Regions from separate parts of the Pseudokineococcus sp. 1T1Z-3 genome, predicted to be linked through region 3. Evidence: riboswitches for the same ligand, from Rfam matches in the RefSeq annotation. Region 3 holds a riboswitch; each other region holds the start of a gene.
The links. Region 3 has a riboswitch for S-adenosylmethionine ahead of WDV86_RS08260 (bifunctional o-acetylhomoserine/o-acetylserine sulfhydrylase). Riboswitches for the same ligand answer to the same signal wherever they lie in the genome.
Positions count from the first base shown of each region.

Region 1: it holds a riboswitch for S-adenosylmethionine, as region 3 does, so the genes downstream of both, WDV86_RS01155 (aminotransferase class V-fold PLP-dependent enzyme) here and WDV86_RS08260 (bifunctional o-acetylhomoserine/o-acetylserine sulfhydrylase) in region 3, are expected to answer to the same signal.
Region 2: it holds a riboswitch for S-adenosylmethionine, as region 3 does, so the genes downstream of both, metX (homoserine O-acetyltransferase MetX) here and WDV86_RS08260 (bifunctional o-acetylhomoserine/o-acetylserine sulfhydrylase) in region 3, are expected to answer to the same signal.

Region 1 is NZ_JBBHZF010000001.1:264,943-267,192, reverse strand. It holds gene WDV86_RS01165 (fluoride efflux transporter FluC) at 1-290, shown strand, start outside; gene WDV86_RS01160 (fluoride efflux transporter FluC) at 287-667, shown strand; SAM riboswitch class IV at 746-858, shown strand; gene WDV86_RS01155 (aminotransferase class V-fold PLP-dependent enzyme) at 984-2,250, shown strand, end outside.
Region 2 is NZ_JBBHZF010000020.1:59,530-61,779, reverse strand. It holds gene WDV86_RS07300 (DUF4192 domain-containing protein) at 1-1,002, shown strand, start outside; SAM riboswitch class IV at 1,089-1,200, shown strand; gene metX (homoserine O-acetyltransferase MetX) at 1,297-2,250, shown strand, end outside.
Region 3 is NZ_JBBHZF010000023.1:175,255-177,504, reverse strand. It holds gene WDV86_RS08265 (sensor histidine kinase) at 1-985, shown strand, start outside; SAM riboswitch class IV at 1,032-1,146, shown strand; gene WDV86_RS08260 (bifunctional o-acetylhomoserine/o-acetylserine sulfhydrylase) at 1,178-2,250, shown strand, end outside.

The sequences.
Region 1 (2,250 bases), on a different contig from region 3:
TCGTCGGCGCCTTCTTGCTCGGCCTGCTGCTGGAGACCCTCGCCCGGCGCGGGCCGGACGTCGGGGCGCGCCGGGCCACGCGCGTCGTCGTGGGCTCCGGTCTGCTCGGCGGGCTGACGACGACGAGCGCCCTCGCCCTGGAGACGGTCGAGCTGGCCGGCGCCAGCCCTGCGACGGCGCTCGCCTACGCCGGGACGACGCTCGTCGCGGGGGTGGCGGCCGCGGCAGTCGGCGTCGCCCTGGCGTCGTCGGTCGGCCGCGGGGCGCCAGGCCCGCAGGTGGCGCGGTGAGCGCCGCCGTCCTCCTCGCGGTGTGCCTGGCCGGCGGGCTGGGTGCGGTCGCGCGCGTCGTCGTCGACGGCGAGGTGCGCAGCGCCCTCGGCGGCCGGTGGCCCTGGGGCACAGCGGTCGTCAACGTCGCAGGCTCGCTGCTCATCGGGCTGGCGACCGGTCTGCTCGGCGGGGCGGAGTCGGGCGCCGTCCTGCCGGTCGTCGCCACCGGCTTCTGCGGCGGCTTCACGACCTTCGGCACCGCCGTCGTCGAGGTGCTGCGGCTCGGGCAGGAGCGTCGTGCCGCCGCGGCGGCCGCCGCCGCGCTCGTCACCGTCCTCATGAGCACCGCCGCGGCCGGCGGCGGGCTCGTGCTGGGCAGGCTGCTCGCGGGCTGAACGGCGCCCGCGGTCCGGACGGTGGGCACCCGTCCCGAGGGCTGGTCACCGGGCGCCTCGTGCCCTACGGTGCGAGCAGGTCAAGAGCGCCAGCGACAAGCCCCGGCTCGCTGGCCGGCAACCCTCCTCCGCGGTGGGGTGCCCCGGGTGAGGACCTGGCCGCGCCGGCCCTGGCGCGGCAAGCGCGGACCTTCGGGTCCTGGCTCTCCAGGAGACTGCCGTGAGTGCTGCCCCCCGTCTCGCCCTCGTGCCCGCCGCGCGGCCTCCTGCTGCCGGGCGTCTCGCCGTCGGGCAGCGCCAGCCGGGGGGTCGGCGTCTGCGGGCCGCGCCCGCGCCCGGCGAGCACCCGCTGCTCCCCGTCGTCGGCGGCGAGGAGCGCGTGCCGCTCGTCACCGGCGGCGAGGCGCGCTACGCGGGCCTCGACGTCGCCGCGAGCGCGCCCGCGCTGGTCTGGGTCGCCGAGCACGTCGAGCGGGTGCTGCCGCTGTACGCGAGCGTCCACCGCGGCGCCGGGTACGCCTCGCAGGTGAGCACCGCCGTGCTGGAGGGCTCGCGCGACGTCGTCGCCGGCTTCGTCGGCGCCCGCCGCGACGACGTCGTCGTCTGGACGCGCAACACCACCGACGCCCTCGCCGTCCTCGCCGGCTGCGTGCCGGACGGCGGGTCGGTGCTCGTGCTCGACCTGGAGCACCACGCCAACCTGCTGCCGTGGCGCACGCAGGGCCACCGCGGCGTCACCCAGCGGGTCGTCGCGGCGGCCAGCACGCTCGAGGGGACGGTGGAGGCGCTCGAGCGGGCGCTGGCCGCAGCGCCGACGTCGCTGCTGGCCGTCACCGGCGCGAGCAACGTCACGGGCGAGGAGCTGCCGCTCGCGCGTCTCGCCGCGCTGGCGCACCACTACGGCGCGCGCCTGGCCGTGGACGCCGCCCAGCTGGCCCCGCACCGGGCGCTCGACCTCGCGCGCGACGGCGTCGACTGGGTTGCCCTGTCCGGCCACAAGCTCTACGCGCCCTTCGGCGCCGGCGCGCTCGTCGGGCGCCGCGACTGGCTCGACGCCGGCACGCCGCACCTGGCCGGCGGGGGAGCGGTCGAGGAGGTCGGCGCCGACGACGTCCGCTGGGCGACGGCGCCCGCCCGGCACGAGGGCGGGACGCCGAACGTCCTGGGCGCCGCCGCGCTCGCCGCCGCGTGCGAGGCGCTCTCCGCCCTGGACGACGGCGCCTTGGAGGCGCACGAGCAGGCGCTGCGCGCGCGACTCCTCGACGGGTTGGCGCAGGTGCCGGGCGTCCGCGTCGTCCGGGCGCTGGAGGACGTGCCGTCGTCCATCGGGGTCGTGACCTTCACCGTCGACGGCGTGGACCCGGGGCTCGTGGCGGCGTACCTGTCGGCCGAGCACGGCGTCGGGGTGCGCGACGGGCGCTTCTGCGCGCACCCGCTGCTGGCGCGGCTCGGGCTGCCCGGCGGGGCGGTGCGGGCGAGCGTCGGCGTCGGCACGCGGGCAGAGGACGTCGACCGGCTGGTCGCCGCGCTGAAGTCGCTCGTCGCCGACGGCCCGGCGTGGACCTACGAGGTCGTCGAGGGCC
Region 2 (2,250 bases), on a different contig from region 3:
GTCGTCGCCGTCCTCTACGACGACCAGGGCCCGCCCGGGGACCCCTGGCTCGACCCGCGCGACGCGGGGACCCCCGACCTCCTCCAGGCGCTCCTCGAGCTCCGCTGCCGGGAGGCCGGCGTCGGTCTGCGCGAGTCCTGGTGGGTCGACGGGCGGTGCTACCGCAGCCTGGCCTGCCGCAAGGGGTGCTGCCCGCCGGAGGGGGCGCCGCTCGCCGAGGTCCTCGGCAGCCGGGTCGCCGCCGAGATGGTCGTCGCGGGCTCGGCCCCGCTGACCACGCGCGAGGACCTCTTCGCAGACCTCGTGCCCGTGTCCTCGGCGGCGCAGGAGGAGGCCCGGCGTGGCGTCGCCGCCGAGCGGGCGCGGCAGCGCCGCAGCGGTCAGGACGAGCAGCGGTCGGCCCGGGTGCGCGTCGAGGCGTGGCAGGCCCTCCAGCGCGCCGTCGCGGTCGAGCGGGGGGCGGCCGAGGCGGCACGAGCCCTGCCCGTGGGGCCCGACGGGCCGGCGCCCGACGCGGACCTGCCCGCGGGGGAGCGGCACGACCCCGTCCTGCTGGGCCGTCTGGCCGCGAGCCTGCGGGACCCCCGGCTCCGCGACGCCCTGCTCGTGTCGTGCCTCGACGAGGCCGGCGACGTGCCGGGGCTGCTGCTGCGCGGGCTCGACGACGCCGGTCGGTCCGCGGCGCTCATGGAGCAGGTGGTCGGCGCGGCCGACCAGGCCCGCGAGCCGGTCCCCGCGCTGGTCGACCCCGTCGACGCGCTCCTGGCTGCCGTCGTGCGGCACGTGCCCGGCCCCGACGGCGCCGAGGCTCTGGGCGCCCTCGCGTGGTCGGCCTGGTTCGCCGGTGACGGCGCGCGGGCCGTGCACTGCGCGCAGCGGTCGGTCGAGGTCGCTCCAGCCTCCTCGATGGGCCAGCTCGTGCTCGACGTCCTTGACGCCGGGGCGACGCCCGCGTGGGTCCGCGCCCGCCGTGAGGAGGACCAGCGCCCGCCGTGCGGCTGACGTCCCGCGGTGAGCGGCAGCGGCGCCCGCGCCGGGCGAGGGACGCGCCTTGAGGACCCGCAGCCGGGGCAGGTACCGTCGGCCCAGGTCATGAGTCCCAGCGCCAAGCCCCGGCTCGCTGGGCGGCAACCCTCCTCCGCGGTGGGGTGCCCCGGGTGATGACCGGGCCCGTCGGTCGTCGGCGGGCAAGCGCGGGCCGGCGTCGCACGGCCCCTCGACCAGGAGGTCGCCGTGGCCAGCACCCTCTCCGTCGTCCCGGCCGTGACGCCCGTGCCGCCGGCGCGCACCGCCGCCGTGCCTGCCGCCCCGGGCGGGCAGGCGGCGGCGGCACCCGCGGCCTCGCCCCAGCCGCCGCCCCCCGCGAGCGCGGCCTGGCGCCCGGGCGACCCGGTGGGCGAGCGGCGCAGCGTGCTCGTCGGCGACCTCGTCCTGGAGTCCGGCGCGGTGCTGCCCGGCGTCGAGATGGCCTACGAGGTCTGGGGCCGACCCGACGCCGACGGGGCCAACGTCGTCCTGGTCTGCCACGCGCTCACCGGTGACAGCCACGTCGTCGGACCGGCGGGGGAGGGCCACCCCACGCCCGGCTGGTGGGAGGGGCTCGTCGGTCCCGGGCTCGCGCTGGACACCGACCGGTGGTGCGTGCTGGCGCCCAACGCCCTCGGCGGGTGCCGCGGCAGCACCGGCCCGGCGTCACCGGCCCCGGACGGGCGGCCCTGGGGCAGCCGCTTCCCGGCGCTGACCGTCCGGGACCAGGTGGCCGCCGAGGAGGCGCTCGCCGACGCCCTCGGGGTGGCCTCCTTCGCGCTCGTCCTCGGGGGCTCGATGGGGGGGATGCGGGCGCTGGAGTGGGCGGTCTGCGCGCCCGACCGCGTGCGCCGGCTGCTCGTCCTGGCCTCCTGCGCGGAGGCCAGCGCCGACCAGATCGCCTGGGCGGCGGCCCAGCTCGCGGCGATCGAGGGGGACCCGCGCTACGCCGGCGGGGACTACCACGACGCGCCCGACGGGCTCGGGCCCCACCACGGCCTGGGCGTCGCCCGCCGGATCGCCCACACCACCTACCGCAGCGCGCAGGAGGTCGACGCCCGCTTCGGCCGGCGGGCGCAGGCCGGCGAGGACGTCGCGCGTGGCGGACGCTTCGCCGTGGAGTCCTACCTGGACCACCACGCCGACAAGCTCGTGCGCCGCTTCGACGCCGGCAGCTACGTCGTGCTCACCCGCGCCATGAACGGCCACGACGTGGGGCGCGGC
Region 3 (2,250 bases):
GGCCGACGCCTCGCAGGTGCGGACGACGGTGGCGCAGGTGCGGGCCGTGCTCGCGGTGGCGAGCGTCGTCGTCCTCGTGCTGGCGGCCCTGGCGCTGCTCGCCGTCGTCGGACAGGTGCTGGCGCCGCTGGACCGCATCACCGCGACGGCGCGCTCCATCGCCGCCGGCGACCGGGGTCGCCGGCTGCGGCCCGACCGGCCCGGCACCGAGCTGGGCCGTACCGCGGCGGCGTTCGACGACATGCTCGACGCCGTCGAGGGCGCCGAGGCGCGGGCCCGCGCCTCGGAGGAGCGGATGCGTGCGCTGCTCTCCGAGGCGGCGCACGAGCTGCGGACGCCGCTGGCCGGCGTCCACGCGGCGGCCGACCTGCTCGTGCGCGCCGAGCGCCCCCGCGCCGAGACCGAGCGGCTCGCCGCCGCGGTCGCCCGGGAGTCCCGGCGTGCGTCGCGGCTCGTCGACGACCTCCTGACGATGGCCCGCATCGACCGCGGGCTGGAGCTGCAGCTCGCCGACGTCGACCTGCGCGACCTGGCGCGGACGGCCGTCGAGGACCGGCGCCTGCGGCCGTCGGCCGCCCTGCACCTGGCGTCAGGACCGCCGCTGCGCGTGCGTGCCGACGCCGACCGCCTCGCGCAGGTGCTCGCGAACCTGCTCGACAACGCCGTCCGCGCCGCTGGTCCGGACGGCTCCGTCGAGGTGCGGACGGGCCGGGAGGGCGACGACGCGGTCGTCACGGTCCTCGACGACGGCCCGGGGGTGCCGCAGGCGGACCGCGAGCGCGTCTTCGAGCGGCTCGTGCGCCTGGACGAGGCGCGCTCCCGCGACGCCGGCGGCGCAGGCCTGGGGCTGCCCATCGCCCGCGGCATCGCCCGTTCGCACGGGGGCGACGTGGTCCTGGCGCCACGCCCCGACGGGACCCGGGGGACGGCTGCGGTGCTCCGCCTGCCCGGGGCCGGCGTCACCCCTGTGCGTCCCGCTGGTTGAGACGCGGGTCCCGGGCGTCGCCGCCGGTGTCCTACCGTCCTCGCCAGGTCATGAGCGCCAGCGTCAAGCCCCGGCTCGCTGGCCGGCAACCCTCCTCCTGCGGCGGGGTGCCCCGGGTGATGACCGGGCCGTCGTCCGTCCGGGCGCGGCAAGCGCGGGCTCACGCGAGCCCTTGAGCACGGGAGCGCCCCCATGTCCGTCGAGCCCACCAGCACACCTGCCGCCGAGCCGCAGACGCCGGACGTCGCCGAGGCGGGCCCGCTGTCCGACGCGCCCGCGCCGGGCGGCTGGTCCTTCGAGACCCGACAAATCCACGCGGGCTCGGCGCCGGACCCGACGACGGGCTCGCGGGCCCTGCCGATCCACCAGACGACGTCGTTCTCCTTCGCGAGCACCGAGCAGGCCGCCGCCCGCTTCGCGCTCAGCGAGATCGGCAACATCTACACACGCATCACCAACCCGACGACGGAGGCGGTCGAGAACCGCATCGCCGACCTCGACGGCGGTGTCGGGGCGCTGCTCGTGGCCTCCGGCCAGTCGGCGGAGACCTTGGCGATCCTCAACGTCGCCGAGGCCGGCGACCACGTCGTCGCCAGCCCGAGCCTCTACGGCGGCACGGTGAACCTGCTGCGCTACACCCTGCCCAAGCTCGGCGTGACGACGACCTTCGTCGAGGACCCCGACGACCCGGAGTCGTGGCGCGCTGCGGCGCAGCCGAACACGAAGGTCTTCTACGGCGAGGCCATCCCCAACCCGCGGGGCGACGTCCTGGACGTCGAGGCCGTCGCGGCGGTCGCGCACGAGGTGGGGGTGCCGCTCGTCGTGGACGCGACGGTGGCCACGCCGTTCCTCTCGCGCCCGCTGGAGTGGGGCGCCGACGTCGTCGTGCACTCGGCGACGAAGTACCTCGGCGGTCACGGGACGGCGATCGGCGGGGTGATCGTCGACGGCGGCACCTTCGACTACGCCGCCCACCCCGAGCGCTTCCCCGGCTTCAACACCCCCGACGAGAGCTACCACGGTCTGGTCTACGCGCGGGACCTTGGTGTCGGCAGCGAGCTCGGGGCGAACCTCGCGTACATCCTCAAGGCGCGGGTGCAGCTGCTGCGCGACCTGGGGCCGGCGATCTCCCCGTTCAACGCCTTCCTGCTCGGTCAGGGCATCGAGACGTTGAGCCTGCGGCTGGAGCGGCACGTCGCCAACGCCCAGGCGGTCGCCGAGTGGCTGGAGGCGCGCGAGGACGTCGAGCGCGTCCAGTACGCGGG